DNA from 3 places in the Cupriavidus sp. 22TCCZM01-5 genome. Region 3 is predicted to be linked to each of the others. Evidence: predicted binding sites of a transcription regulator. Region 3 holds the regulator's gene; each other region holds the start of a gene.

Region 1 (10,554 bases), on a different contig from region 3:
CCATCGAGCGCGCCCTTCTCACGGCCGATGCGGTGATTGGTGCGGTCCTTGTACCAGGCGACGAGGCACCTAAGCTAGTGACGCGTGCGATGGTCGCCCGCATGAAGGCCGGCTCCGTAGTGGTGGACGTGGCAATCGATCAGGGGGGCTGCTTCGAGACCTCGCGCCCCACCAGCCATACGGATCCGATCTATGTTGTGGACGGAGTGCTGCACTACTGCGTGACCAACATGCCGGCTGCCGTTGCCAGGACGTCCACCTTTGCCCTGAACAACGCCACCATCGGGTATGCAATGGCGATCGCCGACAAGGGCTGGTCCCGCGCGCTCGGCGAAGATCCTTGCCTGCGTGCCGGTCTGAATATCTGTCGCGGTAACGTGACCTATGCGGCAATCGCGCGTGCCCACGGCTGCGCGTATGTGCCAGCCGAACAGGTGCTGGCGTGAACCAGGCGGGATCCGAGCTCTGTTCTCAGCCTGATGTCGGCACAAGCCCTATTTCTGAACTGGCGCTGGCGGCGCCTTTGAGCGGCTTTGCCGGCAATCAGATGATAGCCGGCTGCCAACTCTCGGCGCGCCCATGAACTAGGGCGTACCGTTACGCTTCCCAAAACTGCTGAGGCAGCGGGCGCGGCAAACAAGATCCCGGTGAAGGGCGCCTGAACGCAGAGCGTCGTCCCGGTGGGAATCCTGCAATCGCTGGATTCCCGCTCTCGGGATTATGTCTGTGCAAGGGATGACCGCATCGACTTTGCCGCCCTCCGGCTTGCACGGTGGCCATTTCACAAGGAGTGGGAATGGATACGCAAAAAGCTGCACCGCAGGCCGCTACCGCCAGCGAGATCCGCGACATCATCGGATTGCTGGAGGACGAAGTGGTGGAAAGGATTCTGGACGAAGCACCCACAAGCGCCGAGGTCTTGGAAGCTTACACATGGTTTCGATCGGAGCACAGACTGCAGCGTCGTCATCGCTTCGAATTGCAGGGAAAGGCTGCGCGCGCACTCGAGATCCTGGAAAGCGAGGAGCCTAGTTCGGAAGGCTGAGCAGAACTATTGTGTCATCACTCGCTGCGGCAACAGGGGCACGCCGATGCGCATTCGTCCAGGGGTGGTAACAGGCGTGATCGCGAGTCTCCAGATGGGAAAGGGCGAGATGTCAGCTGAAATGACAGCGGGGACCGAAGTCCCCACCGGCTGTCTTGGTCTACAAGGCTTCAGCGGCCCCGGCGTTGGCCTCAGGCGGCCAATGCAAAACGCTCATCGTTGGCGTCTATGGATTTGCTTCATTTACGTCGATCGCCTGACGGGTTGCCTGCGCCCCTTTGCACGCCCTGTCGAAACCAATGCACCCCCACCTCAGCGCATAGCAATACGCTCAGGTGGAGGTGAGGGGAGTCGAACCCCTGTCCAGAACGCCTCCAGGTTGCCGGAATTACAACCATGTTCTCAATATGGAGGGGGCCGCAGTCTTTTTCAAGACCGTTCGAGGCCAGCCTTCAGCGCCAGTACCGATCGGCGTCAGGGCCCCCGAGAGGTCCGCCTCGACTGTCACTGCCGTGACGGACGATCCATATCGCCCCAGCGAGCAGGAGATGACGCGCGACGACCTCTAAATTACTCGACGACCTTGAGGATACCGGGTTCTGGCAGACAACCACGGCGCCATGTCGAAGTAACTGGCGAAGCAGGCTTGTTACGCGTTGCGGCTTCCCGAGCGTAGTCTGGATACTTTGATCCAGCCCAAATCGCGGTCTCCGGAAGGAACTAGTCTGACAGGGAAGTCACTGCCGCAATGCCGCAGCGAGGCTTCCGCATGCGGTCGCTATGGCAGGCCGCGAGGGCGGCAGGTCTCCACTTGCATACGGTAGTCATACCCGTTCTTAGCTCTAGCAAGGATCAGACATGTACCAACGCATTCTGGTCGCCCTAGACGGCGGCGCAGCTTCCGAGGCCGCGCTGGATGATGCTATTCCACTTGCGCAGGCCATGGGTGCCGAGGTGGAGGTGATCTATGTGGTAGATGACAGCAGTCCGTTTCTCGACGTCACGGGGATGGACCCGGTCAGGCTGATCGATGACCTGATGATGGTTGGGGAAAGCGTGCTCTCGTCAGCAGCGAACAAGCTCGGGCGGGCTGGCGTACGTCATTGCACGCGCCTGCTGAGCAAACACATGATCCAGGACGACATCGCAACGACCATCGTGGCGGAAGCTGCCGGATGGCCTGCAGACCTGATCGTAATGGGCACGCACGGACGCCGTGGCGCACGTCGGCTAATCATGGGCAGCGTATCCCGAGGAGTCACGGTCCAGACAAACCTGCCAGTGCTGCTGGTCTGTCAGGGCAGGGATGGCATCCACAGCCCGATTTCGTCTCACGGTAAGGAGTTAGCATGAGCTACAGCAGCATCCTGGTTCACCTGGACGGCAACAGGCACACGGCGAGCCGCCTCGCGCTCGCGTCGCAACTGGCGAACTCACATGACTGTCCGCTGATCGGCATCATGGGAGGCTTCATTCCCGATCCGGCATGGTTCTATCTGATGGACAACGCCGCGCTCTACCTCGAAGCGGACCGGCAGCGCCGTCAGTTGGCAAAGGAGAGCATTCGTGACCAGTTCCACAAGGCGACGAAACACTTATCCGCCGGCGTGGAATGGCGGTCGGCCGAGCATGATGTGTTGTCGACGGTGCTCCGGGAATCGCGCGAGGCAGGGCTGGTTGTTGCCGGTCAGTACGATGCAAATGGCGAGGAAGGTCCAGTAGCGGCACAGATCCTCGAGGCCTTGCTGTTGGAAAGCGGCCGGCCGGTTCTTGTGGTCCCGTGTGACGGGGGATTCCCTGCAACAGGTTCGCGTGTGATGGTCGCCTGGAACGGAAGCCGGGAAGCGACGCGGGCATTGCACGACGCGTTGCCGATGATCGGCGGAACGAAGGCACGCGTGCTATGCGCCCAGACTTCGGTCCAGGAGGCAAGGCCGGACGCGACGCCGGTGGCCCACGCGGTGCGTGTCCTCGAACGTCACGGAGTGACGGTGGAGGTCGAACACGGCCCGGGCGGTTCCGACCTGGCCATCGGTAAACTGCTGCTGTCGCGAGCCGCCGACTTCGATGCCGACCTGATCGTCATGGGCGCATATGGCCACGGGCGGATGCGCGAGCTTGTCTTGGGCGGCGTTACCCGAACCTTGTTGTCGTCGATGACCGTACCAGTGCTCTTTTCGCATTGAGCCACGGATCGCCGTGCCGATGCCGGATCTCCGGCCTATCCGGCAAGTTCGCCCCCCAATACCGATGGCGCGAAGAAGCCGGAAGGGAAAGCCCAGTGATCGCTGAGCCAGGTTGTCCGTCACGTTCGCCGCACGCCGGCTCGCCGTCCCTTGTCTTTCGTGCAGCACAATGACATGTACCATCGAGTCGGTTGCTTCTCGATGGTGGCGCGACGAGTGACGTTGAACCGGATCGGGCCATTGTGATTGCTACAGCCTCTTCTGGCTTTCAGCGAGGACGCAAACGACTCGGAGTACGCGCAGTCGCGTTGCGATAGGTCGCAAAGGCGGACGCTAGATCTTCATACAGATAAGACTGTGAGCCGAAATGGTCTTCCAGCGCCTCTGCGGTCACCTCAAGGTCAGGACGGATTCGGGAAGGAGAATCTGGCTCATGGCAGCAATCCCGCGTGCAAGCGGTTGACTGTTATCACTCTGCGTCGCTGCGCGCGAGCAGAACAGGAAGCCTGGTCCTGCCAATCACGCCTTGCGACACGCTTCCCATCACGAGGCGTCGGAAGCCACGCCGCCCGTGCGTTCCCATGACGATCAGGTCGGCCTTCCACTTTCCGGCTTCCGAAACGATGGTGTCGGCAACCAGATCGGGGGAGTCAGCGCGCTCCAGCAGTCGGGTGACGCACAGAATTCCTGCGGCGCCGATCCTGTCCGCCGTCCTGGCAAGGATCTCGCGACCGCGGGTGGTGACCTTCCTGAGAACATCCGTTGATTCGCTGTAGCTCACCTCGAACGGGAAGTCACTGTCATCCACAACGAAGAGAACCCTGATGTCCGCACCGGTTGCCTTGGCTACGGTAATGGCCTGTTCGACAGCAAGCTCTCCTGAACGGCTGCCATCGACGGCCAGGAGGATACGTTGATACATGATGGTGCTTCCCCTGGGAGTGCGGTACGGAGGCAACGGCATTGCCGATCGTCCTGCCGTCCTGCATCAAGGCTAGATGCCACGACGCAGTGGGGCTTGACGTGCATCAAGCGGGACGAGGGCGTTGCGGCGGCTGCGGGTCGTCGGCAGGAAGCTTGACATATGACAAGCCCACGCATGGACGAGGATCTACATTGAATCGCGGAACACCACATCGGATAAGCGGAGAATCCATGGACTTTGCCACCATCCTGGTTCACCTGGATGCCAGCCGACGCATGCACCAGCGCCTGAACATCGCCATTCAGCTTGCGAAGAAGTTCCAGGCGACGCTGGTCGGTATGCTTGCGATCGGGCAACCGGATCCCCGTTCCGTCCGCTATCTGGTGGATGGCGATCGGTACCTGGCGTCATACAGCGAATGGCATCGACAGGTCGCCGAAGTCGCCCGCCATGCATTCCAGGGGGCCACGGACGAACTGCTGACGCCGACCGAGTGGTACGCGCCCGAGTGGGCCACGGCCGACAACGTCGTGGCGCAAGCACATACCGCGGACCTGCTGGTACTGGGGCAGCATGACCCTGCAGACAAGGATGCCTATGTCCAGCATCACTTCGTCGAGTCCGTCGTACTGCAATGCGGCCGGCCCGTGCTGGTCATTCCCTATGCCGGAGTCTTTCCGGAGATCGGCAAGAGGATCCTCGTGGCGTGGAATGGCAGCCGTGAAGCGGCGCGAGCCATCCAAGACGCTCTTCCGTTCCTCCGGCGCGCCGAGACTGTCGAGGTGGTTGCCTGGAACGCACCGAACCTGTCGGCGGACCTGTGGCTTTCGCCGCCGCGATTCGCCATCGAATGGCTGGCGCGACACGGCGTGCAGGCAGGGCTTCACGACTTCACGGCCGTCAGCGGCGACGACACCGGACAGATGCTGCTCTCGCTGGCGGCGGACTGTGGGGCCGACCTGATCGTGATGGGTGCCTATGGTCATGGCCGGATGCGAGAGCTTGTGCTCGGCGGCGTAACGCGCACCATGCTGCAATCGATGACCGTACCTGTCCTGCTGTCGCACTGACACTTCCGGCGCGCAGGAGACAGCCATGAACAGGCGTTCAGCAATACGGGCGCGGGCAGTGGCGTGGTCTTGCCTGGTGTCAGCGACGCTGTTCTTGTCGATATCCATGAAGGCGTTGTAACGCTCAGCGTGCATCTCCTCAGCTACGCAGAGAAGCTCGCTGCGGAGCGAGCCGCCGAGAAGGTGTCGGGCGCGCGCGCGGTGGTCGTGAATCTGGATGTGAGGCCTGCAAGCGTCGTTAGCGACGAAGCGATTGCTACTGCTGCACGCGATGCTCCAGTGGGAGCGGATCGAAGCCGCGTCGCGTCGGCATGCCGAGCGTGAGGCGAAGCATACTAATGTATCGATGCGGGACGGCACGGTGACGCTCAGCGGCCATGTGGACACGCGCGCCGAGCGACTGGCGGCTATCGGCGCTGCATGGTCGGCGCCCGGCGTGGGCGCCGTGGTGGACAACCTGCAACTGTCCTGACAGGCGGTGTGCCAGCGAGCGCCGCTGGCGCAAGGAGGCTTGATTATGCCTTGGAGTTTCGGCAACTATCCCTCGTCGATGAAGAACCTTCCACCCGCAGTCAGGGAAAAGGCGATTGAGATTGCGAATGCGTTGCTGGACGAGGGGTATGCAGATGGCATGGCGATTCGCATTGCAATCGCTCAGGCGCATCGCTGGGCCGCGCGTCATGCCGATGAACTGGCCCCGCAGGAGCGAGGCCGCGCGCTGCCCTAATACCCAAAGCATCCCCAGGTCCCTTCCTCTCCGTGAAATGGATCCTTGGGCGACGGTCGTCAATATTCCGCCGGGCTGCGCACAAGCAGGACAGGTTTGCGGCTCTGGTGGACGACAGCTTGAGCCACGCTGCCCACGACGACGCGAAGGTATCCGCGCCGCCCATGCGTACCCAGGACAATCAGGTCGGCATTGCACTGGTCGGCCTGTGCAAGGATGGTCTCGGCAAGGCGGCGCTTCGACACGGGATTGTCCAGCAACGCCACGGCATGGCGGACGCCCGCAGCGCCCAGCAGCTTCGACGCTCCGGCGAGGACTTCCTGTCCATGCGGAGAAGGTCTTGGCGGTCAATGAAAGCGACGCTGAGCAGCGCCCCGCTATCGTCGACCACGTAGATCACCTTTACCTCCGCATCAGACGCCTTGGCAAGATCGATGGCTTGCATCACCGCCAGCCGCGAGGCGTGGCTGCCATCTGTCGCAACAGGATTCTTCTGTACATGGATGCCCTCTGTCTCCCAAACGACGGCGCAGAAAAGTCCAATGCGCCTTTGAGCAGCGTAGGCGGGATGCTCATAGCAGTATTGACTCAACTCAAGGATGCAAGGGCCGGCTTGCGGCCAGCCGGCGAATGCGGCACGTGCAGACCAAATACCGATCTCTTTGATCCAGCCCAAATCCGGGCTCCGCCTGCCATCTACCTTAGCTGCACGGGTCTTGCCCCCGCCGGGCTCCGAGAGGATGGCGGGCGTGCGCCTTGCATCCCGCCGAAGCGGCGCGCTGGCATGGCCCCGGCAGTTCTGGAGACCAACATGACCCATCCTATTGTTTCAGCCGAAGCCACAGTGGAGTTCGTGAACCTTCCCGAGCCCCGGACCGAAGGTGGCATGCCCCTGCTCACAGCGCTTCACAACAGGTGCTCCACCAGAAGCTTTGCGCAGCGCCCGCTGGACGACGTGCTGCTATCCACGCTGTTGTGGGCTGCCTTTGGCATCAACCGTTCCAATAGTGGCCTGCGCACGGCGCCTTCGGCCCGCAACTGGCAGGAGATCGATCTCTATGTCGCCTTGCCCGAGGGACTCTACGTGCTCGAGCCTGTGGGCTGGCGGCTTCGCCTGGTGACCGGCGAAGACCTGCGGGCAGCCACGGGCTTGCAGGACTATGTGTCGACCGCGCCGCTGAATCTGGTCTATGTCAGCAAGCTGTCGAAGCTCGATGAGACCGACAAGCCGCTGCGCCAGTTCTATACTGCCCTGGATGCCGGGTTCATCAGCCAGAACGTCTACCTGTTCTGCGCCGCGTGGGGCTTGGCAACAGTCGCGCGAGGTTTGGTGGACCGTCGCGCGCTCGCCAAGGCAATGCGGCTCGATCCTGACCAGCGAGTCGTCCTGGCCCAAAGCGTCGGCTTTCCCGCGTAGCAGCTGGACGCGCAATCTAAAGGGGGACAACATGCCGTTCATCAACAGAGAGGATGCCGCCAGGCAACTGGCGCGCGCACTGAGCAAGTTCGCAGGCAAGCATCCGCTGGTACTGGCGGTACCCCGTGGCGCTGTGCCGATGGGCGCCATCATCGCCACCGCCCTAGGTGGCGACTTGGACATCGTGCTCGTACGCAAACTTGGTGCGCCGGGCAATCCCGAGCTCGCCATCGGGGCCGTGGACGAGAGCGGCTGGACCCATCTGACACCCCAAGCGGCCATGGCCGGTGCCTACAGTGAGTACGTCGATCGGGAGCGCACGGCGCAACTGGAGGAACTGCGCCGACGCCGCGCCCGCTACACGCCCGGTCGCGAAGCAGCCAGTGCGGCAGGACGGTGGGTGATTGTCGTGGACGACGGCCTGGCGACCGGCGCCTCGATGATGGCGGCGTTGCATGCCATCCGGCAGCAGAAGCCACTGCATCTGGTATGCGCGGTTCCGGTGGCCCCGCCGCAGACGCTGGAGCGCCTGCGTCCGTTTGTCGATGAAATAGTGTGTCTGGAGGCGCCACCGCAATTCCATTCGGTCGGGCAGTTCTACCGCGAATTTCCCCAGGTCGAGGACGAGCAGGTCGTGGCCGCCCTGAACGCGCGCTGAGTCCGGAACATGCAAGACGAGGCCGCCGATACCGCTCCGGACGCTGGCGCAGGCCATCGGCAACGGGTCACCATCCCGGGGATCCTGCTACTGGCATTCATGCTGCTCGTCAATGACCGGGCCAAGCTCACCGGGTTGCTGGTCGGCATCACGTTCTCCGTGGGATGATCGAGACGACATCGCTCTTTACCGGCGTCTTGAACCGCTTATCGTCGACGGTGTTCAACATAGGCGCCAGCATCTGGGTCATGGATCCGGCCGTCAACACGGTGGCCAACACGATCGGCACGCCGGACTATGTACTGGACGGCGGGCGCTTTGCGGTGCCGCTTTACTCGGGCGGCGCGCTGGTGCGTCTGAACAGCGGTAGTTATCAGCCTGTGACAGTTGTTGGGATTGACGACACGAGCCTGTTCGGCCCCCGCCGGTCGTACGCGGCAGCATCGATGAGCTCTTTGCCGAGAATGCCATTCTCGTCGTCAAGGACGCGGAATACCGAAAGCTGGAGCATCCGGAAGTGGGCATCGACCATAGAGGCGTGATCGTAGGGCTTGCTGAGGTGTCGAGCAGCGGCCTGTTCGGGGTGCCGCCGCTCTATATGACATAGCGGCGCGCGATTCAGCATCTGCCGACCAGCCGTTACACGATCTCGTATATTCTGGAGCCGAACACGCCCGAGGACACGTTCCGCATCCAGCAGGCGGTCGGCCGGCTTGGCTACACCGCGCTCACCAAGGGAAAGTTTATTGACCGCATTTCCGATTTCTATGAGTACCAGACCGGGCTGCACGCAGGCAACTGGCGCTGACGCGCGCCGGCGCATGGACGTACGACATTCGCAACCAGGACAAGCAGCGCGATGCGTTGCGAAAGGCCGCCGATGCGGCCGACGCCCAGCTGCGGAAATACGTGGTGCGCGCCCCGATGGACGGGGTGGTCCTGTCGGTCAATACCGCCGTGGGGGCCTATGTATCACCACAAGGGACGTATGATACCTATACACAGGGCAATCAACCCATTGCCGTCCTGAGCAGCCAGCAGGACTGGCTGGCGGTCGGTGTCTACCTAGACGAGATTCTCGTGCACCGGCTGCAGCTCAGCCGTGGTATGCAGGCGCGCATGTTTGTGCGTGGCACTGACACCAGCATCGCGCAGGAGTTTGTCCGGCTACAGCCATACCTGACGCCGAAAATCCAGCTCTCGGACCAGAGAACGGACGTGTTGATGTCCGCGTGCTGGCCGTGATCTTTCGCTTCAGGAGACCTTCGCAGCCGGCGATCTACCCAGGGCAACTGGTGGACGTGTATCTGGGCGGGGCACCGTGAGCTTGCGTCGACACTTCGGCAAGCCGCTTGCGGCGATGCTGACGGCCGCGCTTTGGGGGTGTGCGGTCGGGCCGGATTTCGTGGTACCGCCGGCGCCGGCGGTACCCAACTATGTACGTGGCGTGGATACTGAGAGCACACCTCCAGGCGAGGGGCAGATACGGCATTTTGCCTCCCGGGAGCCCGTGCCGGCGCAGTGGTGGCGGATGTTTGGCAGCGATGCCCTGGACTGCGCCCTGGACGCGGCGTTGGCCGGGAATCCCAGCCTGCGGATCGCCGAAGCGAACCTTCTGCAGGCCGACGCAGCAGCCCCTGCCGGCGCCGGCGTGTTCTAACCGCAGGTTGCTGTACAGGCACAAGCGTGGCGCCAGACCGGGACGCCGTGCGTATGGGGAGCGACGCCCCTCCCGGCATCTTCAATGTGTTCACGCTGGGAGCCACAATCAGCTACGCATTGGACCTGTTCGGCGGTAACGCCGCACGGTGGAGGTGAAGCGGCACAGGCGGAAGTGCATCGTTACGCAGTCGGTGCGATTTGGCTCACGTTGACCGGCACGCTCGTCAATACCGCGATTGCGCGGGCCGGCTATGCGGCACAGATCGACGCCACTGACGCGTTGGTGAAGGTGGTGCGCGAGCAAATGGAAGCGCGGGCGGGCGTGAACTGGCACGTGGTGATGAAGCCAGTTGAGCAAAGCAAACCGCTTGGCGCAATCCTCGATCAGGCCACAAGTTGGACAGCGCGAACAAGGTCATAAGTTGCGCAGTGTTCTGGAATCAAGGCGGGCGTCCGCGCCAAATTCGAGCATCCGACGCAGACACGTGGCTTTATTGACAGGCATCAACCCAGATCACTCGGCGCTCGCTACCTTAAAACAAGCCGTCATCGAACCGAGGTCGCCCATGTACCGCCCCGTTCCTCTAGCCATTGGTGGCAGCTGCTCGTCCCGGCTCGCGCTGAAGGAAGCCGTGTCGCTGGCACTGGTCACGCACGCGGAGGTGTGCGCTGTGCTTGCCGCCGACGACCGCGAATTCATCTTTGAAACTGGGCGCGTCCACCGCCCGGCATTGATGGCCGAGGCGAGCCTTGCAGATGCCAATCAGTCGAGCCTGGATCTCATTGTGATGGAAGCGTACGGGCACCACGGCGTTCGAGGCACCATGCCGGGTTTCATCTCAGAGCAGGTCGTTGCCAAGGGGT
Region 2 (10,554 bases), on a different contig from region 3:
CGCCGGCGGCATGATCGGCGCCGACATGGTGGCCAAGGCCGAGCCCGATGGCCACACGCTGCTGCTGACGCTGACCGGCATGGTGCAGGCGCCAAGCCTGTACAGCAAGGCACCGTACAACCCGGTGCGCGACTTCGCGCCGATTTCGGAACTGGCAACCTCGAACCTTGCGCTGGTCGTGCAGCCCTCGCTGGGCGTGAACAGCGTGAAGCAGCTCATCGACTATATCGGCAAGCAGGGCAAGCCGCTCGCCTATGGATCGTACGGACTGGGTTCCAGCGGCCATCTGTACATGGAGATCTTCGCGCGCAATACGAACGTCGCGCTGACGCATGTGCCCTACAAGGGGGAAGCGCCGTTGATCAATGACCTGCTGGGCGGGCAGCTTCCGGCCGGCATGATCGCCGCGGTCAGTGCGCGCCAGCATGCCGCCACCGGCAAGCTGCGTGTGCTGGCCGTGGCCGGCGCGGCGCGCTCGCCCTTGCTGCCCGATGTGCCGACATTCGCCGAAGCCGGCGTGCGTGGGCTGGAGCGGCAGGGATGGGTCGGCATGTTCGCGCCGGCCGCGACGCCGCGCGCGATCGTCGAGAAGGTCTCGGTGGATGTCAACCGCACGCTCGCCAACCCGGATTTCCGCGCGCGCATGGTGGATCTGGGCATCGTCCTGAAGGGCAGCACGCCCGCGGCCTTTGCCGATGTCGTCAAGGCCGAGCAAACGTACTGGGCCGAAGCGATCCGTGCTTCGAACATCCGCCTGGACTGACGCGAGGGCCGCCGGGAACCCTGCCGTGGCGCGGCATTTCCTTGCCACGGTCCTGCACCCTTATCCGAGTATCCGAGTATCCGAGTATCCGAGGAGACCAGATGACCAATAGCAATGCTGCAATCCAGCGGAAGGAAGTATCCGCAGAGCCCGCCGCCGCGGGCTACCATGGGTTCTCCGTCACCCGCATGACGCCCACGATCGGTGTCGAGGTCGACGGGATCGACCTGCGCGAGCCGCTCGACGACGCGACCCTTACCTCGCTGCGCCAGGCGCTGGTGCGCCACAAGGTGCTGTTCTTCCGCGACCAGGACATCACCCCGGCCCAGCACGTCCAGCTCGCGCGCCGCTTCGGGGAACTCGAAGTCCATCCGGTGTTCCCGCACCACGCCGATCATCCGGAACTGGTCCTGCTGGGCGGCAGCAAGGACATGCGCGGCCGCGAGAACATCTACCACTCCGACGTTTCCTGGCGCGAGGTGCCGTCGATGGCATCGATGCTGCGCTGTGTGGAATGCCCGGAGTCCGGCGGCGACACGATCTGGGTCGACATGGCGCGTGCCTATGCGGCGCTGCCGGACGCGGTCAAGGAACGGATCGAAGGCCTCTACGCCGTGCACGACATCATGCCAGGCTTCGGCGCGCGCATGACGCCCGAGGAGCGCGAGATCAACCGCAAGAAGTTCCCGGCGGTCACGCACCCGGTCGTGCGCACGCACCCGGAGAGCGGCGAAAAGATCCTCTATGTCAACGAAGGCTTCGTCACGCACCTCGCCAATTTCGGCGAGAAGGCGCAGTTCCGCGTGGGCTTCGACTTCCGCTACGGCGAGCTGGACCTGCTGCAGTACCTGTTCCGCCAGGCCGCGGTGCCCGAATACCAGGTCCGCCTGAAGTGGCGGCCCAACACCATTGCGTTCTGGGACAACCGTTCGACGCAGCACTACGCCGTGCAGGACTATTTCCCGGCGGTGCGCCGCATGATGCGCGCGACCATCATCGGCGACAAACCTTTCTGAAGCGCCCCCACTTTCAGGAGCTACGATCGATGCACCATCTCAATACGTTCTATATCGGGGGCGAGTGGGTGACTCCCGCCGACGGTTTCTCGCTGGCGGATATCGTCAACCCCGCGACGGAGGCTGTGATCGGCACGGTCGCCATGGGCGGCGCGGCCGATGTGGACCGCGCCGTGGCCGCCGCGCGCGACGCCTTCCCGTCGTGGTCCAGGTCCAGCCACGAGGAGCGCCTGGCGCTGCTGCGCCGCATTGCCGATGGCTACAAGGCGCGCATCGGCGAGATCGCCCAGGCCATCAGCACGGAGATCGGTGCCCCGCTGTGGTTGTGCCGCGAGTACCAGGCGCCGATGGGCCTGGTGCAGCTGCAGTCGGCCATCGCCGCGCTGGAAGCCTTTGAGTTCGTCATCATCAGCGGCACCACGCAGGTGGTGCGCGAGCCGGTTGGCGTGACGGCGCTGATCACGCCATGGAACTGGCCGGTCAATCAGATCGCTGCCAAGGTTGCCCCCGCGCTGGCGGCGGGCTGCACGGTGGTGCTCAAGCCGTCGGAGATCGCGCCGCTGGATGCGCGCATCTTTGCCGAGATCGTGCACGAAGCCGGCGCGCCGGCAGGCGTGTTCAATATGCTTTTCGGGACCGGTCCCGCGGTGGGCGCGGCGCTGTCGCGCCATCCGGGCGTGGATATGGTCTCGATCACGGGTTCGACGCGCGCCGGCGTCGACGTAGCCGTGCAGGCCGCGCCCACGGTCAAGCGCGTGGCGCAGGAACTTGGCGGCAAGTCGCCCAACGTGATCCTGGATGACGCCGATCTCAAGGCAGCGGTGTCGACGGGCGTGGTGAGCTGCATGCTCAACTCGGGCCAGACCTGCACGGCGCCCACGCGCATGCTGGTGCCGCGCGCGCAATACCAGGCGGCCATCGCCATTGCGCAGGCGACGGCGCAGGCGCTGACGGTGGGCGACCCCGCCTCGCCGGACAGCAAGCTGGGCCCCAGCTCGAACCGGGCCCAGCATGAACGTGTGCAGCGCATGATCGAAGCAGGTATCGGCGAGGGCGCGCGTGTCATCGCGGGCGGTCCCGGCCGGCCTGACGGGCTCGCGCAGGGCTACTACAACCGCCCGACCGTGTTCGCCGACGTCGACAACGACATGACCATTGCCCGCGAAGAGATCTTCGGGCCGGTGCTGGTCATGATTCCCTATGACGACGAGGCGGAGGCCATCCGCATTGCCAACGACACGCCGTACGGACTGGCCGCCTATGTCTGGTCGGGCGACCCGGCGCGCGCGCGCCGCGTGGCGGGTGAGCTGCGTGCGGGCTCGGTGCAGATCAATGGTGCCCGGATGGACTTCAACGCGCCGTTCGGCGGCTACAAGGCGTCGGGCAACGGCCGCGAATTTGGCGCCTATGGCCTGGCAGAGTTCCTGGAGTACAAGTCGGTCGCCGGCTGTGCCGTGGATGCATGAGGGAGTGAACGCATACATGGAAACCTTTGACTATCTGGTGGTGGGCGCGGGCTCGGCGGGCTGCGCCATTGCAGCGCGGCTGGCCGAGGATCCCGCCGTGACCGTGGCCCTGATCGAGTCCGGTCCGAGCGATCACCACATCAGCGTCTGGATGCCCATCGGCATGGCATCCACTGTGCGCAATCCCGGGCCGCGCAACTACGGCTATTACACTGCGCCGCAGCCAGGCTTCAACGGCCGCCAGGGCTACCAGCCGCGCGGCAAGGGCCTGGGCGGCAGCTCGTCGATCAACGGCATGGTCTATATCCGTGGCCACCGCAACGACTTTGACGACTGGGCGCGTCTGGGCTGCACCGGCTGGAGCTATGAAGAGGTGCTGCCATACTTCCGGCGCAGCGAACACCATGAGGACTACAGCGGCCGCGACGACAACCGCTGGCACGGCGGCTCGGGCCCGCTGCGGGTCAGCAACCTGCGCTCGCCCAATCCGTTCTCGATCCGCTTTGTCCAGGCCGCGATCCAGGCCGGCTACCCGGCGAACGGCGACTTCAATGGGGCGGAGCAGGAGGGCGCGGGCCTGTACCACGTCACGCAGCACCGGGGCGAGCGCTGGAACACGGCGCGCGCCTACCTGCACCAGGGCAATGCCGGCGACAAGACCCTGAGCGGTGGCCGGCGCAACCTGACGGTGCTGGTCGAGACGCAGGTGCTGCGCATCGACTTCGAGGGCACGCGTGCGACAGGCCTCACCGTGGTGCGCGGCGGCGTGGAACAGAAGCTCGCGGCACGGCGTGAAGTCGTTGTCAGCGCGGGCGCCTTCAACTCGCCGCAACTCCTGCTCGCATCGGGCGTGGGACCGGCACAGGAGCTGCGCGAACTGGGCATCGGTGTCGTGGCCGACCTGCCGGGCGTGGGCAAGAACCTGCAGGACCATCCGGACGTCATTCTCAACAAGCAGGTGCGTTCGCTGGACCTGTTCGGCCATTCGCTGCCCGGCTTTGCAAAGCTTTCGATGGAGCTGCTGCGCTACCGCCGCAAGCGTACCGGCATGGCCAGCAGCAACTTCGCGGAAGCCGGCGCCTTTGTCCGGAGCCGGCCGGGCCTGGCCGTACCGGACCTCCAGCTGCACTTCATTCCGGCACTGCTCAACCATGGCAGCGACAGGAAGAAGCTGGGCCACGGCTATTCGTGCCACGCCTGCGTGCTGCGTCCGAAGAGCCGCGGTGAAGTGCGCCTGCGTTCGCGGGACATGCGCGAGGCGCCGCTGATCGATCCGCGCTTCCTGAGCGATGAAGAGGACATGACCGGCATGGTGGCAGGCGTGCGCGCGATCCGCCGGATCTTTGCCCAGGAGGCGCTGGCCAGTGCCGGCGGCCGCGAGCTGTTCACCGACGACTTCGGTCCGGGCGAGGGCAGCCAGCAGGCCATCGAGGCCTTTGTGCGCGAGCGTACCGACAGCGTCTACCATCCGGTCGGCACCTGCAAGATGGGGGTGGACGAGATGGCCGTGGTGGATCCGGCGCTGCGCGTGCGCGGCGTGCAGGGGCTGCGCGTGGTCGACGCTTCCATCATGCCCACGCTGGTCGCGGGCAATACCAACGCGCCGGCGATCATGATCGCCGAGAAGGCGGCCGACCTGATCCGGGCGAGCCGCTAGCGGGCAGCCAGTCACGTCGGGGACCGCCACGCGTGCCCTCGGCGCAAGCCTGCGACGCGCCTTTACAGGTACGTAGCTAAGACGACGTAGGCGTCTGCGGCGCCATGACGGCCGGGAACCGGCTCCAGCCTCAGTAGGGCGGCACCCACCCTGGTGCTCGCTTCACTGCCGGCATTGGCGGTGCTGAGATCCATGCTGACGGGCTGCCCCGTTGCCTCCAGACAGGTGGCGCGGACCATCTGTTCGCCCCGTTGGAACCCGCAGGAGGGCTCCGTAATGGCCCCCTGGAATCTGATGGTGCCGGATTGCGCGGCCGCGGTTCCGGCAATGCCGGCCGCGAGCCACAAAGATAGTCCGAGCCGGCGCACCCGCGCGGGCCCGCGTCTTCCTTTTCGGTCCATATCGACTCCTTCCATGGTGGATGCGACCCGGCCGCCTCGGTGTGGCACTGAGCGCGGCTGCTGTGTATCAGGCGCTCCTATCCCGGATAGCGGCTGGGCCGGGCAGGGCTTTAGTAATTTCCTCAAAAATATTGCAGGTTGTTGATGTCGGCCCGGCGACCTTGCCACCCGCGGCCCGACAGGCGGAACGGCTTACCGCACCAGCAGGCGCGAACGCACGAAGCCGGCGTGGGTGCGCAAGGCTTCCATCATCGCGTCGGACGGTACCCGGTCGAGGTCCGTGACCACGTAGCCGGTATGGCCGCGCGTCTGCAGGTGCTGGCCGTTGATGTTGACGCCGTCCTGCGCCAGCAGCGTGTTGAGCGCGGCCAGCGCGCCGGGCGCGTTGCTGTGGATGTTGAGCAGGCGTGCCGGCGCCTGCAGCGGACCAGGGTCGACCTCAGGAAAATTCACCGCGCCGATGGTGCCGCCGGTTTCCAGGAAGTTCAGCAGCTTGGCGGCCACCTCGGTACCGATATTCTCCTGGGCTTCCTCGGTGCTGCCGCCGATATGCGGCGTCAGCAGGACATTGGGCAGTTGCTGCAGCGGACTGGAGAACGGATCGCTGTTGGTCTTGGGCTCCTGCGGGAACACGTCGATCGCGGCGCCGCCCAGGCGCTTGTCGCGCAGCGCCGCGGCCAGCGCTTCGATGTCCACCACGGTCCCGCGCGAGGCATTGATGAGGATCGCCCCTGGCTTGAAGCGGGCGAGCACGTGCGCGTCGATCATATTTCGCGTGCGCGCGGTGGCTGGCACGTGCAGCGTGACGACATCCGCCTGCGACACGGCTTCCTCGAGCGTACCGGCGGCGCGCGCCGAGCCGAGCGACAGCCTGGCCAGCACGTCGTAGTACACCACGCGCATGCCCATCGATTCGGCCAGTACGCCGACCTGGGAGCCGATGTTGCCGTAGCCGACGATGGCAATGGTCTTGCCGCGCGCCTCGAACGCACTGCTGGCGCCCTTGGCCCACTTGCCTGCATGCGCGAGTGCATTCTTCTCCGGAATCCTGCGCAGCAGCATCACGGCTTCGGACACGACCAGTTCCGCCACCGAGCGCGTATTGGAGAACGGTGCGTTGAAGACCGGAATGCCCGCTGCCGTTGCGGCATCCAGGTCGACCTGGGAGGTGCCGATGCAGAAGCAGCCGATGCTGAGCAGGTCTGGCGCGCTGCGGATGTCGTCCGCGCGCAGGTGCGTGGCGGAGCGGATGCCCACCAGGTCATGGCTGGACAGCGCTTCGCGCAGTTCGTCGCCGGCCAGTGCACCGCTGCGGCGTTCGACCGTCAGGCCGGCTTCGCCGAGGCGCGCCGTGGCGCTTGGATGGATGTTTTCGAGCAGGATCGCAGTGGTCACGTTCGGGTTCCGCGCAAGAAGAGAGCAAGGGAGCCGCGTGCGGTCTCTGCTGCATCGCGGCGAGTTCTATTCTGCGCGAAAACACCGCCGTGGTCCCGGTGACCCTTCCGCCAACGTTGGCTCCCCCGGGACGCGGACGGCTAGCGCGAATGCCCGCGGCGGTCGCCACCCAGCGGGTCGACGATGATCATGGACTGCTGCAGCACGCCGTTCTCGTCGAAGTAGCAGCTGAAATGCGCGGTCTGGTAGCCGTCCTTGTACATCCGGTAGGTCCAGGCCTCGCGCTTCATCAGCGGGTAATACTGGGTGGGCTCGCGCGGCTTGCCGAAGCGCTCGAGCACATCCTGCTTGGTCCAGACGCCCACCTGCGCCTGATAGATTTCTGCTTCCGTCAGCATCTGCCGATAGCCGACAAGCTTGCCTGTGGCGTCAAAGTCCGCAGCATAGACCGTATGCCCGAGTGGCTGCCCGGAGTAGAGCCAGCGCGACGTACCGTTCGGAAAACTGAAGGTGTCGGTGGGTTCGCCGAATGTACTGCGGACCGCACCCTGGTCGCTGCCGATCAGCCGCTGCCCGGTCTGTTCCGGTTGCAGTGCCGAGCAGGCGCCCAGGGTCAGGCCTGCCACGCACGCCAGCGAGGCTACGATTGCCAGGCGGATTCTCATCATGGGCTCCGGGCGGGGAAATCCCGCATGGCGGAATTGTCCGGCCAGTGGCGCGAAGTGTGCAATAGCCACGCGCCGCCTCGGCGACGCTGGCGCCGGTCAGGCGTGGACGCGCAGGACTGCCGCGCCGGCAAGGCGGCCGCCGCGCAGGTCGGCCAGGGCCTGGTTGGCTGCGTCGAGCGGATAGGCGGTTGTATGCGTATGCAAGGGCGTGCGGGCGGCGATCCCCATCAGCGCCTCGCCGTCGGCGCGGGTCAGGTTCGCGACGGAGACGACGCGTCGCTCTTCCCACAGCAGCCGGTAGGGGAACGCGGGGATGTCGCTCATATGGATACCGCCGCAGACCACCGTGGCGCCCTTGCCGACTGCCTGCAGCGCCAGCGGCACCAGCGCCCCCACCGGAGCGAAGATCAGCGCCGCGTCCAGCGTGTCGGGCGGCGCCTGCTCGCTGGCGCCGGTCCAGCAGGCGCCCGTATCGCGCGCGAGCTGTTGCGCGCCCGCATCGCCGGCCCGGGTGAAGGCATAGACTTGCCGGCCTTCCGCGACGGCGATCTGTGCCACCAGGTGCGCGGCCGCGCCAAAGCCGTAGATGCCGACACGGCGGGCATCGCCGGCCATGCGCAAGGTGCGCAGGCCGATCAGGCCGGCGCACAGCAGCGGTGCGGCATGTTCGTCGTCGTAGCCCTCCGGAATCCGGAAACAGTAGCGGCTGTCGGCAATGGTGTATTCAGCGTAGCCGCCGTTGCGCGTGTAGCCGGTGAAGGCCGGCGTGTCGCACAGGTTCTCGCGCCCGGACGTGCAGTAGCGGCAGTGGCCACAGGTATGGCCCAGCCACGGCACGCCCACGCGCTCGCCGAGCGTGAATGCATCGACGCCCGCACCGCAGGCGTCGATGCGGCCGACAATCTCGTGGCCGGGAATCAGGTGGGACTTCGGGTGCGCCAGCTCGCCGTCGGCGATATGCAGGTCGGTGCGGCAGACCCCGCACGCGCTGACGGCAATGCGGACCTCGCCGGGGCCCGGTTCGGGCACCGGCACCTGGCGCAGCCGCAGTGGCTGGCCGGCTTGTTCCAGGACCATGGCGCGCATGGTTTCAGGCATCGTGCGCCTGCGCATGTGCTGCTCGCTAGCCTTCCACTTCGCTGCGGATCAGCAGCACCGGCCGGCTGGTCTTGCTGACCACGCCCTCGGAAACGCTGCCCATCAGCATGCGCCGCACGCCGCGCCGGCCATGCGTGCCGAGTACGATCAGGTCGGCGCTCCAGGTATCGGCCTGGGCGACGATGGTCGACGAGATCTGCCCGGGGGCCACCGGCTTCTCGACCAGCTGGGTCGTATGCCTGATGCCCGCCGCCTCCAGCTTGTCCGCGGCCTCTGCCAGGGCCTTGCGGCCGTAGGCGAGGATGCCCTCCATCACGGCCCTGGCGTCGAAATAGGCGGCATCGAAGAACGCATCGCTGTCATCGGCAACGAACAAGGCCTTGACCTCGGCGCCGGTTGCGCTGGCGAGGATGATGGCCTGGCTCAGGGCGAGGTCGGAAGACTGGCTGCCGTCTACGGCGAGCAGGATGCGCTGGTACATGGTGAACCTCCAGTGAGTCGCGGCGAATGGTCGGAAAACGGCAAATCGGATGAGGCAACGCGTGGCCCTTCTGATTCAGGGTAGTCGCAGCGGACGATCTCAGCTTGACCGGCATCAAGATTTGAGCTGGCGGAGGGGGAACTAAGGCCGTCAGAACCGCGGCAGGCCCGAGCCCGCCCGGAAGTCTCTGGTACGCTTCCCCGAGGTATGGCATCAAGCGGAATCATGCTGTCTTGATGCCGATCACGCACCTGGCGCACCAATGTCTACACTGGTTCACGCCGGATGGCACCCGATTCCACGGAGCAAAGAGCGAATGGACTACAAGACGATCCTTGTCGCGCTGGACGACGACCCCGCGCGCGCGGCGCGCCTGGAAGCCGCACTGGCCTTGTGCCGGCGCTTTGGCGCCGGGCTGGTGGGCCTGACCGCAACCGGCACGCGGCTGGAGCCGTTCCGCGGCGCCGGCGAGGAAGCCGGAAAGTACGCCGCGCGGGCAGCGGCGGACCTGCAGCGCACCATCGACGAGAACCTGGCCACACTGCAAGCCGCGGTGGCATCGCCGGACGCCACCCTAGCCTGCCGCCATGTGGTGGTCGAAGCCGAAGCCGGCTGGGCGCTGGCCACGGAAGGCCGCTTCGCGGACCTGATCCTGCCGCCGCCCTTGCAGGCCGGCGACAACGCGCCGGCGCTGATGGCGGAGGAAGCCGAGTATGCGCTGCTGAATGCGGGGCGCCCGGTCCTGCTGGTGCCTGCCGGCGCCAAGCTGGCGCCGCAAGCGCATGTGCTGGTGGGCTGGGACGGGAGCCAGCCGGCGGCGCGCGCGGTGAGCGACGCGCTGCCGTTGCTGGCGAAGGCTTCTGCCGTGACGGTCGTGGTGGTGGCCGGCGACAGTGGTGAAGACGAGCAGCAAGCGGGTGGCGAACGCCTGCTGCAGTGGCTGGCCGCCCACGGGGTGACCGCCTGGCTGCGGGTCCAGCGTGGTGGACAGCCGGGGGAGGTGCTGCTGCGGCTGACGCAGGAACTGAATGCGGGCTTGCTGGTGGCAGGCGGCTACGGCCGCAGCCGCCTGCGCGAGCGCATGCTGGGCGGCACCACGCGCACGCTGGTACGGCAGGCCGGCGTGCCGCTGTTGCTGTCGCACTGACCCGATTCAGCCCGTTCAACCCGTTCAACCGCGCGCCGGCGTTGCCACCCGGCGCGCGGGTGCGAGCCTCAGGCGGGCAGGAAGCCTTCGACCGTCAGGTAACGCTCGCCGGTGTCGTAGTTGAAGCCGAGCACGCGCGTGCCGGCCGCGAGCTCGGACAGCTTGGCGGCAATGGCGGCGAGAGTCGCGCCCGACGAAATGCCGACCAGGATGCCTTCTTCGCTCGCGCAGCGGCGCGCCATGTCGCGGGCCGGTTCGGCATCCACCTGGATCACGCCATCGAGCAGGCCGGTCTTCAGGTTGGCCGGGATAAAGCCGGCGCCGATGCCCTGGATCGGATGAGGCGCGGGAGCGCCCCCGGAAATCACCGGTGAAGCCGTGGGCTCGACGGCGAATACCTTGAGCTGCGGCCACTGCTGCTTGAGCACCTGTGCGCAGCCGGAAATATGGCCGCCAGTGCCG
Region 3 (10,554 bases):
GTCGTTGGCACGCACGCTGCACTCCGCCGGCTTTGCCCATCTCTATGGCGACGAAGCGCGCTTTGCCCGGCCCATCGACGATGCCGCAAGGCGGGAATCGGAGCCCGTATGGGCCGCCTACGACACGCCGGAGTTGCGCAGCCAGTTCGTGCGGCCGCTCGATGGCGGTCGCGCCGAGATCACGCTGGCCCCTGAGAATATCCGCTGTGCGGCGTGTGCGTGGCTGATCGAGCAGCATCTGGGACGCCTGCCCGGTGTCGAATCCACGATTGCGAATGTGGCGACACGCCGCGTTGTCGTGCGCTGGCGCGAGGCGGATCAGGCAGTTTCCGGCTTGCTCGCCGCGCTTGCCGATATCGGTTACGTAGCCTGGCCATTCGAAGTTTCCCGCAGCGACCAGGCCGACCGCCGCGCCCGGCGAAGCTTGCTGATGCGCATGGCCGTGGCCATGCTCGGCATGATGCAGGTGATGATGTACGCATGGCCCATCTACTCCCATGAGGCCACCATCGACCCCGGCCAGCTTCAGTTGATGCGCTGGGCCAGCCTGGCGCTGACGCTGCCAGTCGTTTTCTATTCCGCTTCGCCAATTTTCTCCGGTGCCTGGCGTAGCCTGCGCCAGCGGCACATGGGCATGGATGTGCCCGTCGCGCTTGGTGTTGCTGCCGGGTTTGCCGCCAGTGCGGTGGCGACGGTACGGGGAGTGGGGGAGGTTTACTTCGATTCGGTGACGATGTTTGTCGCCTTCCTGCTGGCAGCCCGCTATCTCGAGTTGCGTGTGCGGCAGGCGTCGCGCAGCGGCGCAGAAATGCTGGCGCGACAGTTGCCGGCCACGTGTGAGCGGCTTGGCGCGGACGGCTCGGCCGCGGAGCGCGTACCGGTTGCGCGCTTGCGGCAGGGCGACCGTATCCGTGTCAGGGCAGGCGAGATTATCCCGGCCGATGGCACCATCGTTTCGGGTGCCAGTGAACTTGACGAATCCATGCTGACCGGCGAGAGCCGGCCCGTGCACCGCACCGTGGGCGACGCTGCGCTGGCCGGCTGCTACAACACGGCCAGCCCGCTGGAAATCTCGGTTGACCGCGTCGGCGCGGGCACTCGCCTGGCCGAAATCGTGGCCGTGCTGGACCGCGCACTGGCGGAAAAGCCGCGGCTTGCGGCCCTGGCCGATCGTGTTGCCGGCTGGTTCGTCGCGACGCTGCTGGCGCTGGCGGCATTGACCGGCATCGTATGGGCGCTCTGGATCGATCCTTCGCGAGCCTTGCTGGTCACTGTCGCGGTGCTTGTCGTCAGCTGTCCGTGCGCGCTTTCGCTGGCCACGCCGGCGGCGTTGGCAGCGGCTGGCGCGGCGTTGTCCCGGCGCGGCCTGCTGCTAACCCGGTCGCACGCGTTGGAGACGCTCGCGCGCGTGACAGATGTCGTACTGGACAAGACCGGCACCCTCACCGAGGGGTGTTTTGTCCTGACAGGGCAGCAAATGCTCGGGGTGGCGCCTGCCGACTATTGCCTGGCACTGGCGGCGGCCCTGGAAGCGGACAGCGAGCATCCGATTGGACGGGCCTTTGTCGGCGCGGCTGCAGAGGCAGGCATCGATGGCGGTCTGCTGTCCGTGGCCGCCGTGGCCAATGTGCCGGGACAGGGCGTTCAGGCGGAAATTGACGGCAAGCGTTACCGCCTGGGGCGTGCCGCCTTTGTGGCTGAGATCGGCAGGTCTAACGTCACGGCGGCGATGCGGGAAGCGGACGCCGCACGGATTCCTGGCGCGACGCAAGTATGGCTTGGCGCGGAAGACGGCATGCTGGCCGTGTTCGATCTGTCCGACCGGGCACGAGAATCGACTCCGCAACTGCTTGAAGCGCTGCGCCGATATGGCGCGCGTTGCCATCTGGTCAGCGGCGACAGCGTCGCGACGGTGCAGTGGTGGGCTTCCCACTTCGGCATGGAGTGCGCCCGCGGCGCGGTATCCCCCGAAGGCAAGCGCGAGTATGTCGCGCGGCTCCAGCGCGAGGGCGCCGTGGTGCTGGCTGTGGGCGACGGCATTAACGACGCGCCCGTGCTGGCACAAGCGCAAGTGTCCATCGCCATCGGCAGTGGCGCGCCGCTCGCGCAGGCAGGGGCTGACGCCGTCCTGACGCACGGAAATGTGGCCGAAATCGCCCGGGCGATCGAGCTGGCACGGCAGACCCGCCGCGTGGTGCGGCAGAACCTTGGCTGGGCCTTCTTCTACAACGTGCTTGCCATCCCGCTGGCGGCCTCGGGTTTTGTCACGGCATGGATGGCCGGAATTGGCATGTCGGTATCGTCGCTGCTGGTGGTGGCCAATGCCTGGCGCCTGCTGCGCGCGGACAGAAAAGGAGTCTAGGAATGGAAACACTGTACCTGCTGGTGCCCATGAGCCTGGTTCTTGTCGTTGTCATCGCCGGTGCCCTCTGGTGGGCCCTGCACGCCGGCCAGTACGACGATCTCGACAGGCCCGGGGAAGCCATTCTGCTGGACAACGACAAGCCCTGAAAGGGCGCCGCCGACTTGCCGTGCCGAGATAGGTTCAAGGGGGCACCTGTGCAACTTGATAAAGATCAACGCGGCAAGAGCGCTGGTTACATACAGTCACAACGTCAATCGGTTTATCTTTCTTATGTGGGGGTCTGAATGGATGTCTCAGCCGCGTCTTCACGCGTCGACACCTTCAATTACGGCGTCGTAAGGCAGTTCGCTGTCATGACGGTAGTCTGGGGGATCGTCGGCATGGCCGTCGGTGTGCTACTGGCAGCACAGCTGATCTGGCCGGATCTCAACTTCAATACGCCATGGCTGTCATTCGGCCGGCTGCGGCCGCTGCATACCAATGCGGTGATCTTTGCCTTCGGCGGCAGCGCGCTGTTTGCGACCTCGTACTATGTGGTGCAGCGTACCTGCCAGGCCCGCCTGTTCTGCGGTCCGCTTGCGGCCTTCACGTTCTGGGGCTGGCAGTTGGTGATCGTCGCGGCTGCCATCACGCTGCCGCTTGGCATCACCAGCTCGAAGGAATACGCCGAACTGGAATGGCCGATCGACTTGCTGATCACCGCCGTATGGGTGGCCTATGCCATCGTCTTCTTCGGCACCATCGTCAAGCGCAAGACCCGGCATATCTACGTCGCCAACTGGTTCTTCGGCGCGTACATCCTGACCATCGCCATCCTGCATATCGTCAACAACATCGAGATGCCGGTGTCGATGTGGAAGTCCTATTCCGCCTACGCTGGCGTGCAGGATGCCATGATTCAGTGGTGGTACGGCCATAACGCCGTCGGCTTCTTCCTGACCACCAGCTTCCTGGGCATGATGTACTACTTCATCCCGAAGCAGGCGGAACGGCCCATCTACTCGTATCGCCTGTCCATCGTCCACTTCTGGGCGCTGAACTTCACCTACATGTGGGCCGGCCCGCACCACCTGCAGTACACCGCACTGCCTGACTGGGCGCAATCGCTGGGCATGGTGTTCTCGCTGATCCTGCTGGCGCCGTCCTGGGGTGGCATGATCAACGGCATCATGACGCTGTCGGGTGCCTGGCACAAGCTGCGCACCGATCCAATCCTGAAGTTCCTGGTCGTGGCGCTGTCGTTCTACGGCATGGCGACGTTTGAAGGCTCGATGATGTCGATCAAGACCGTCAACGCGCTCTCGCACTACACGGACTGGACCATCGGACACGTGCACTCGGGCGCGCTGGGCTGGGTGGCGATGATTTCCATCGGCTCGCTCTATTACCTGATTCCGCGCCTGTTCGGCGAGAAACAGATGTACAGCGTGCGACTGATCGAGTGGCACTTCTGGATCGCCACCATCGGCGTGGTGCTCTATATCGCCTCGATGTGGATCGCCGGTGTGATGGAAGGCCTGATGTGGCGCGCCACGCAGCCGGACGGCACGCTGACCTACGCATTCGTTGAGGCGGTCAAGGCGAAGTATCCGTTCTACCTGATCCGTCTGCTTGGCGGAATCTGCTTCCTGTCCGGCATGCTGCTGATGGCCTACAACGTCGCGAAAACCATCATCGGCAAGCGCGCGGTGGATGCGCCGATTCCGGCCAGCATTCCTGCCTCTGCCCACTGATCCATCAGGATAGAAACGATGTCCGAAAAACAAAGCTTCTTTTCCCACGAAACGCTGGAGAAGAACATCGGCTGGCTGATCATCTGCACGATCCTGGTGGTCAGCATTGCCGGCCTCGTGCAGATTGTGCCGCTGTTCTTCCAGCATTCCACGACCAAGCCCGATGTGGGCATCACGCCGTATTCGCCGCTTCGGCTGATGGGCCGCGATATCTACATCCGTGAAGGCTGTGTCGGCTGCCATTCGCAGCAGGTTCGCACGCTGCAGGCCGAGACGGAGCGCTATGGCCATTTCTCTACGGCGGGCGAGTCGGTCTACGACCATCCGTTCCTGTGGGGGTCCAAGCGTACCGGGCCCGACCTCGCGCGCGTCGGCGGACGCTACTCCGATGACTGGCAACGCATTCACCTGCGCAATCCGCGCGATGTCGTGCCGGAGTCGGTGATGCCGTCCTATCCATGGCTTGAAAAGGCGCAACTGCCGACCAACGACATCCAGGCCCGCATGCGCGCGCTGGTGCGACTGGGGGTGCCGTACACCGAGGCGGAAATCGCCAAGGCGCCCGAAGAACTGAAGAACAAGAGCGAAGAGGATGCGCTGGTCGCCTATTTGCAGGGACTCGGCACCAACCGTCGCAATGTGCGTGTGGACGCGGCCGCAGCCGCGCCCGCGAAGGAGTAAGTCATGGCAATGCTGACTGCTTTTGCCACGGTCGTGTCGATGGTCGTATTCCTGGGCATCTGCTGGTGGGCCTGGTCGAATGGCCGGCAAGCCGCCAACCAGGAGTCCGCCATGCTGCCGTTCGCACTGCCTGACGAGACCCACACAACATCGAGCCGGAATACCTAGTCATGAGCGATTTCTTTTCCGATTTCTGGAGCTACTACATCGCCGCCATCGCGCTCGTCGGCATCGTCTGGTGCGTGTGGCTGCTTTTTTCCCAACGCAAGGTCACGAAGGTTGTCAACCCCAGCGATGACACCGGCCATGTCTGGGACGGCGATCTGCGCGAGCTGAACAATCCGCTGCCACGCTGGTGGATGTGGATGTTCCTGCTGGCTTGCATCTTTGGCCTGGCCTACCTGGTCCTCTATCCGGGACTGGGCTCCTATGCCGGTGTGCTGAAGTTCTCCACGCAAGGGGAACTGGCCGCGCATCAGCAGGCGCAGGAGAAGCTGCAGCACGATGTCTACGCCAAGTACCTGAACATGGACATCAAACAGGTCGCGGCAGACCCGCAGGCGCGCGAGATCGGCCAGCGCCTGTTCCTGAACTACTGCGCGCAATGCCACGGCTCGGACGCGCGCGGCAGCCGCGGCTTTCCCAACCTGACGGACCATGACTGGCTCTATGGCGGAGAACCCGAGACGATCCAGCAGACCATCACCAAGGGCCGCAATGGTGTGATGCCGCCGTTTGCCTCGACTGTTGATGGCAAGCTTGCAGCGGATGTGGCGCAGTATGTGAGGTCGTTGTCTGGCCTGTCGTTTGACCCGATCCGTGCATCGCGCGGCGAGAGCACGTTCAAGTCCACGTGCGCGGCATGCCATGGCGCAACCGGCAAGGGCAACCAGGCACTCGGCGCGCCGAACCTGTCCGACAATGTTTGGCTGTACGGCAGTTCGGAAGGCAGCATTGTCGAAGCCATCCTGAAGGGCCACAACAACCGCATGCCGGCGCACGAGGAGATCCTGACTCCCGAGCGCATCCGCATGCTGACGGCCTACGTCTGGGGCCTTTCCAATACCGGAGGCTCAGGACAATGACCACCGACTCAGGTCCGGGATGCGCGATCGCGGCTGAAGGAGCGCATCCATGAATGCACCCGGGACAGAACCACTGGCCCGCGCGGCCGGCCCGCAAGGGCCGGCGTCGTCGCCTGTCGAAACCTCCGACGAAACGCTCTACGAGGTTCGACGCAAGATATACCCGCGCTCGGTGACGGGCGCGTTCTCCAACTGGCGGGTCTGGATGGTACTCCTGACCCAGCTTATCTACTACGGCACGCCCTGGCTGCAATGGAATGGCAGACAGGCCGTGCTGTTCGACCTTGGCGCGCGCAAGTTCTATATCTTCGGACTGGTGCTCTGGCCACAGGATGTCATCTATCTTGCCGTCCTGCTGGTGATTTCCGCGCTGGCGCTGTTCCTGTTCACGGCGATTGCCGGCCGGCTTTTCTGCGGCTACGCGTGTCCACAGACGGTCTACACCGAAATATTCATGTGGATCGAGCGACATGTCGAAGGCGACCGCTTCGCGCGGATCCGCCTGGACGGTGATCCCTGGAGCGCGCGCAAGTTCCGCCTGAAGGCTACCAAGCACTCCCTGTGGATACTGGTCGCGCTGTGGACGGGCTTCACGTTCATTGGCTACTTTGCGCCGATCCGTGAGCTTGGCGGCCAGGTGCTGAGCTTCTCGCTGGGTCCGTGGCAGGCGTTCTGGATGCTTTTTTACGCCTTCGCCACGTGGGGGAATGCAGGCTTCATGCGCGAGCAGGTCTGCAAGTACATGTGTCCGTATGCGCGGTTCCAGAGCGTGATGGTCGACCGCGACACCTATGTGGTCACCTACGACGTCGGGCGCGGCGAGCCGCGCGGCAGCCGGTCGCGCAAGGTGGATCATCACCAGGCCGGGCTAGGTGACTGCGTCAACTGCAGCATCTGCGTGCAGGTGTGCCCGACCGGCATCGATATCCGTGACGGGTTGCAATACGAGTGCATCGGTTGCGGTGCCTGCATCGATGCATGCAACCAGGTCATGGACAAGATGGACTACCCGCGCGGGCTGATCCGCTATACGTCCGAGAATGCCATGCGCAAGGCGCTGTCGGCCGCTGCGGCGCGCAAGCGGCTGGTGCGGCCGCGGACCATCATCTACTCGATTATCTGGCTGGTGATGGTTGCAGGTTTCGTGGCTTCGCTTGCGCTGCGCACGCCATTGAAAGTGGACATCATCCGCGACCGCGGGGCGCTTGGGCGTGAGGTGGACGGGCGCTGGATCGAAAACGTCTATCGACTGCAACTCATCAATACCACCGAGGCGCCCATGCGCATCAGCGTGAAGGCCGAGAGCGACGAACTGAAGAACATGACCGTCGAGTACGATCCGGACGCGCAGGCTCTGGCGCCGACATCGAACAGGCTGGTGCCGATCCGGATTCGCGTGCCGATCGACGATGCCGCGCAAGGTACGCACAAGATCAGCGTGACAGTGACCAGCGAAGGTGCGGGGCAAGGTAGTGCGCAAATCAGGCAATCTACCAGTTTCATCGTGCCACGCAATTTGTGATGCTAAGGGCGGCACGGCGCGTCGGCGCTGTGCCGTACCAAACCGCGAGCGCCTCGATGAGGCGTTGACGAAGGGGGCAAGACGATGCAAGAAAGCAATCCGTGGTGGAAAGAGCCGTGGCCGTGGCTGCTGATGAGTGGCCCGTTGCTGGCCATGGTGGCTTGCGGCGTGACTATCTGGCTGGCTTCCACTCATCCTGACCGGCCAGTGGTCGATGGTGTGGCCCGGCATGGCCTGGTTGTCGAGAAGGTGGCAGGTGCCTCGGGCAGTGCCAAGGCACCGCAAGCGAGGCAGCCATGAGGCTGCGCTGGCTGATGTGGGTACTGTGGCCGGCGTTCCTGATGGCCGGGGTTGCCACGGCAACTGTGTTTTCCGTGGTGGACCCTGGTGACCTGAATTTCTTCGGTCAGCCGATCGAGGCCTCGCGCGAGGCGGTCTATACGATCGGTTTCCTGCTGGCCTGGATATTCTGCGCATTGTCCAGCGGACTGACGCTGTACACCATGCCGACAAAGCTCAGCGAAACGGACGAGCTGGAGTAAGAAGCGGCAGGAATTGACCGCCTTGCCACGCGAGGCGGTCAGATGGCCTCAGCAGGAGCGGCTGTAGACTTGCTTGATGCCCGCCATGTCGACTAGCTTGACGTGACGTTGACGGATCTGGATCAAGCCGGCCTCGGCAAATCGTGAGAACAGACGGCTGACCGTTTCGAGCTTCAGACCCAGGTAGCTGCCGATTTCTTCCCGGCTCATGCGCATGACGAACTCGGTCGACGAATACCCGCGGGCGGACAAGCGCTCGGACAGGTTGATGAGGAACGCGGCAAGCCGCTCCTCGGCGCGCATGGAGCCAAGCGTGACGAGCATGAGCTGGTCATGCGAGATTTCCTTGCCCATCAGGCGCAGGAACTGCTGCTGCAACGATGGCAGGTCGATGGACAGCGACTGGAGATCGGCCAGGCGAACGACGCATACCTCCGTGTCTTCGAGCGCGGTGGCATCCGAGGCGTGCTGCATCTCTCCCAGGCCGTCGAGGCCGACCACTTCGCCTGGCAAGTGGAAACCGGTGATTTGCGAGCGGCCGTCTTCCGTGGTGACATGCGTCTTCAGGGTGCCGAAGCGAATGGCATAGACCGCAGTCAGCGGATCGCCCATGCGGTAAAGGGTTTCGCCCTTGTGGACACGGACACGTTCCTGCACCAGGGTGTCCATCTTCTGCAGGTCCTGCTGGCTCATGCCCACCGGCAGGCACAATTGCCCCATGCCGCAAGTGGAGCAACGGGGCGACATCTCGGTGACGGGGATGGATGTTAGCAATTGGAACCTGCAGTATTGGAGCGGCGAGGGCGCAATACGTGCATTTTAACGCGCGATGTGATGCGGTAGGGAGTTGCAGTTGACTTTTGGTGTGCTACTCAGTGTTTTCATGCTCGCCTTGCTAGGGGGCTTCCACTGCGCTGCCATGTGTGGTGGCGTAGCGCTGGCTGTCGAGCAACGCGCCGCCGGCGTACCCGTTGCCGTTGTGCGGCGCCCACAGGACTGGCTCGTGGAGCTCCTTGTCATGCATGTCGGGCGTATTTCCACCTACATGCTGCTTGGTGCGCTGCTGGGCGCCTTGGGGGCGACGGCCTGGCGTCAGGACTATCTGCCCGTTCAGCGCTGGCTGTTCGGAGTCGGCAGCGCCTTGCTGCTACTGTCTGGCTGGCGCTTGATACGCGGCGAGGCCTTTACCATCGTGTGGCTGGAGCGCCTCGCGGCGCGTGCGGTTAGCGCCAGTGCCGCCGGCATGGCTCGATTGGGCAGAAAGACGACGGAAGCCAAGGCTCGGCGGGGCGGCCTGGCACGCCGCTATGGGATGGGATTGGCTTGGGGTTTGGTGCCCTGCGGCATGGTTTATGGGGCCCTGGCCCTTGCATTGCTGGCCGGAAATGCGCCCTCGGGGGCGCTGGTGATGGGCGCCTTTGGCCTCGGTACGTTGCCTAATCTGCTGGCGCTGTCGAGCTTTTCGGGGCTTTTGCGCGCCTGGTCGCGCCGGAGCTGGGTAAGGGTCGGGGCCGGCTTGGCCGTCATGGCATTCGGTGCATTGGGAATCGGCCGAGCGGTGTTGTTGCCACATTCCCTGGCAGAGCATGGGTTCTGCCTGGTGTTCTGAAACCACTCCATACGCTCTGGCGCCGCGCGGTGGTTGCAGGTGTGGGCTGGAATGCCATACAATCATCTCCATTGCGGTATCGCGCGGCGTGGTTCCGAGCGGCGCCCGGCAGCCCTTCCAAAAAGGGGGCGCGCCCAGGGTTTCGGGCAAAGCGCCGACAATTCGGCACCGAACCTTTCCGCAGTCCATCCGGTTCACAATATCTGTTCAAAAGTCCGGCTGGCTTTGCGGCCGTGGTGCAGTCATTGCTGGCCTTGCTTCCGATATCCGTTTTTCTTGCGGCCGAGGCGGACTTTAGCCGGAGGCCATGTCTGCCCATATGGGCGCGTGCAAGAGGTTCGTGCACTGGTACTTGCCGGTGACCGGGCAATCTCCTGCCGGAACACACCCGGCAAATCGATGCAACAGAAGATGCACGGCCTCGAGGCGAAGAGCTTTCGGGTTTGCTGCGCGACGAGATGGCGGTGGCAATCGCACCGCTGAATCCACAATGTCCAGGGCTCCGGGTTCGTCCGGGAGCAGGTGCAAAGACAGGCTGCACACCCAACATGAATACCCAAGAGGCGAAAATCGTCCTCGAGACTGCGCTGATCTGTGCGCAGGAGCCCCTGCGCGTGAGCGACCTGCGTCGGCTGTTTGCCGATGATGTCGGCGCTGACACGATTCGGGCCCTGCTTGATGAATTGCGCCAGGACTGGCGCCAGCGTGGGGTCGAGTTGGTGGCGTTGGCCAGCGGCTGGCGTTTCCAGAGCCGACCGGAGATGCGGGAATACCTGGATCGCCTTAATCCCGAGAAGCCGCCCAAGTATTCCCGAGCGGTCATGGAGACGCTGGCGATCATTGCGTACCGGCAGCCGGTGACGCGCGGCGACATCGAGGAGATTCGCGGCGTGACGGTCAGCACGGAGGTGGTCAAGAAGCTGGAAGACCGCGGCTGGATCGAGGTCATCGGTCACCGCGATGTGCCAGGCCGGCCAGCGCTCTATGCGACCACCAAGGCATTCCTCGATGACCTTG

Evidence for each region. The regulator FNR, encoded in region 3, switches genes on or off when oxygen is low (the NO sensors DNR and NnrR bind a similar motif). The targets are predictions, from matches to a motif close to TTGATNNNNATCAA.
Region 1: the regulator FNR is predicted to act here: its motif matches at 4,250-4,263, upstream of AC3FNH_RS27475 (universal stress protein).
Region 2: the regulator FNR is predicted to act here: its motif matches at 9,050-9,063, upstream of AC3FNH_RS20205 (universal stress protein).

The regions. Positions count from the first base shown of each region.
Region 1 covers NZ_JBYOJR010000038.1:57,140-67,693, reverse strand. Annotated here, with positions in the region: gene ald (alanine dehydrogenase) at 1-446, shown strand, start outside; gene AC3FNH_RS27495 (hypothetical protein) at 797-1,045, shown strand; RNA gene ssrA (transfer-messenger RNA) at 1,168-1,492, opposite strand; gene AC3FNH_RS27485 (universal stress protein) at 1,904-2,398, shown strand; gene AC3FNH_RS27480 (universal stress protein) at 2,395-3,231, shown strand; gene AC3FNH_RS27475 (universal stress protein) at 3,701-4,153, opposite strand; gene AC3FNH_RS27470 (universal stress protein) at 4,387-5,226, shown strand; gene AC3FNH_RS27465 (BON domain-containing protein) at 5,480-5,698, shown strand; gene AC3FNH_RS27460 (DUF2188 domain-containing protein) at 5,744-5,953, shown strand; gene AC3FNH_RS27455 (universal stress protein) at 6,013-6,198, opposite strand; gene AC3FNH_RS27450 (hypothetical protein) at 6,135-6,398, opposite strand; gene AC3FNH_RS27445 (nitroreductase family protein) at 6,765-7,370, shown strand; gene AC3FNH_RS27440 (phosphoribosyltransferase) at 7,402-8,028, shown strand; partial or broken gene AC3FNH_RS27435 (ABC transporter permease) at 8,101-8,815, shown strand; partial or broken gene AC3FNH_RS27430 (HlyD family secretion protein) at 8,821-9,353, shown strand; gene AC3FNH_RS27425 (hypothetical protein) at 9,356-9,688, shown strand; gene AC3FNH_RS27420 (hypothetical protein) at 9,899-10,111, shown strand.
Region 2 covers NZ_JBYOJR010000022.1:66,662-77,215, reverse strand. Annotated here, with positions in the region: gene AC3FNH_RS20240 (Bug family tripartite tricarboxylate transporter substrate binding protein) at 1-763, shown strand, start outside; gene AC3FNH_RS20235 (TauD/TfdA dioxygenase family protein) at 865-1,779, shown strand; gene AC3FNH_RS20230 (aldehyde dehydrogenase family protein) at 1,809-3,245, shown strand; gene AC3FNH_RS20225 (GMC family oxidoreductase) at 3,262-4,902, shown strand; gene serA (phosphoglycerate dehydrogenase) at 5,496-6,698, opposite strand; gene AC3FNH_RS20215 (hypothetical protein) at 6,839-7,363, opposite strand; gene AC3FNH_RS20210 (zinc-dependent alcohol dehydrogenase family protein) at 7,463-8,464, opposite strand; gene AC3FNH_RS20205 (universal stress protein) at 8,490-8,945, opposite strand; gene AC3FNH_RS20200 (universal stress protein) at 9,262-10,092, shown strand; gene cysK (cysteine synthase A) at 10,161-10,554, opposite strand, start outside.
Region 3 covers NZ_JBYOJR010000002.1:191,455-202,008, reverse strand. Annotated here, with positions in the region: gene AC3FNH_RS03040 (heavy metal translocating P-type ATPase) at 1-2,362, shown strand, start outside; gene ccoS (cbb3-type cytochrome oxidase assembly protein CcoS) at 2,365-2,511, shown strand; gene ccoN (cytochrome-c oxidase, cbb3-type subunit I) at 2,650-4,098, shown strand; gene ccoO (cytochrome-c oxidase, cbb3-type subunit II) at 4,117-4,779, shown strand; gene AC3FNH_RS03020 (cbb3-type cytochrome oxidase subunit 3) at 4,783-4,947, shown strand; gene ccoP (cytochrome-c oxidase, cbb3-type subunit III) at 4,950-5,864, shown strand; gene ccoG (cytochrome c oxidase accessory protein CcoG) at 5,914-7,386, shown strand; gene AC3FNH_RS03005 (FixH family protein) at 7,471-7,686, shown strand; gene AC3FNH_RS03000 (hypothetical protein) at 7,683-7,928, shown strand; gene fnr (fumarate/nitrate reduction transcriptional regulator Fnr) at 7,977-8,702, opposite strand; gene AC3FNH_RS02990 (sulfite exporter TauE/SafE family protein) at 8,782-9,537, shown strand; gene scpB (SMC-Scp complex subunit ScpB) at 10,086-10,554, shown strand, end outside.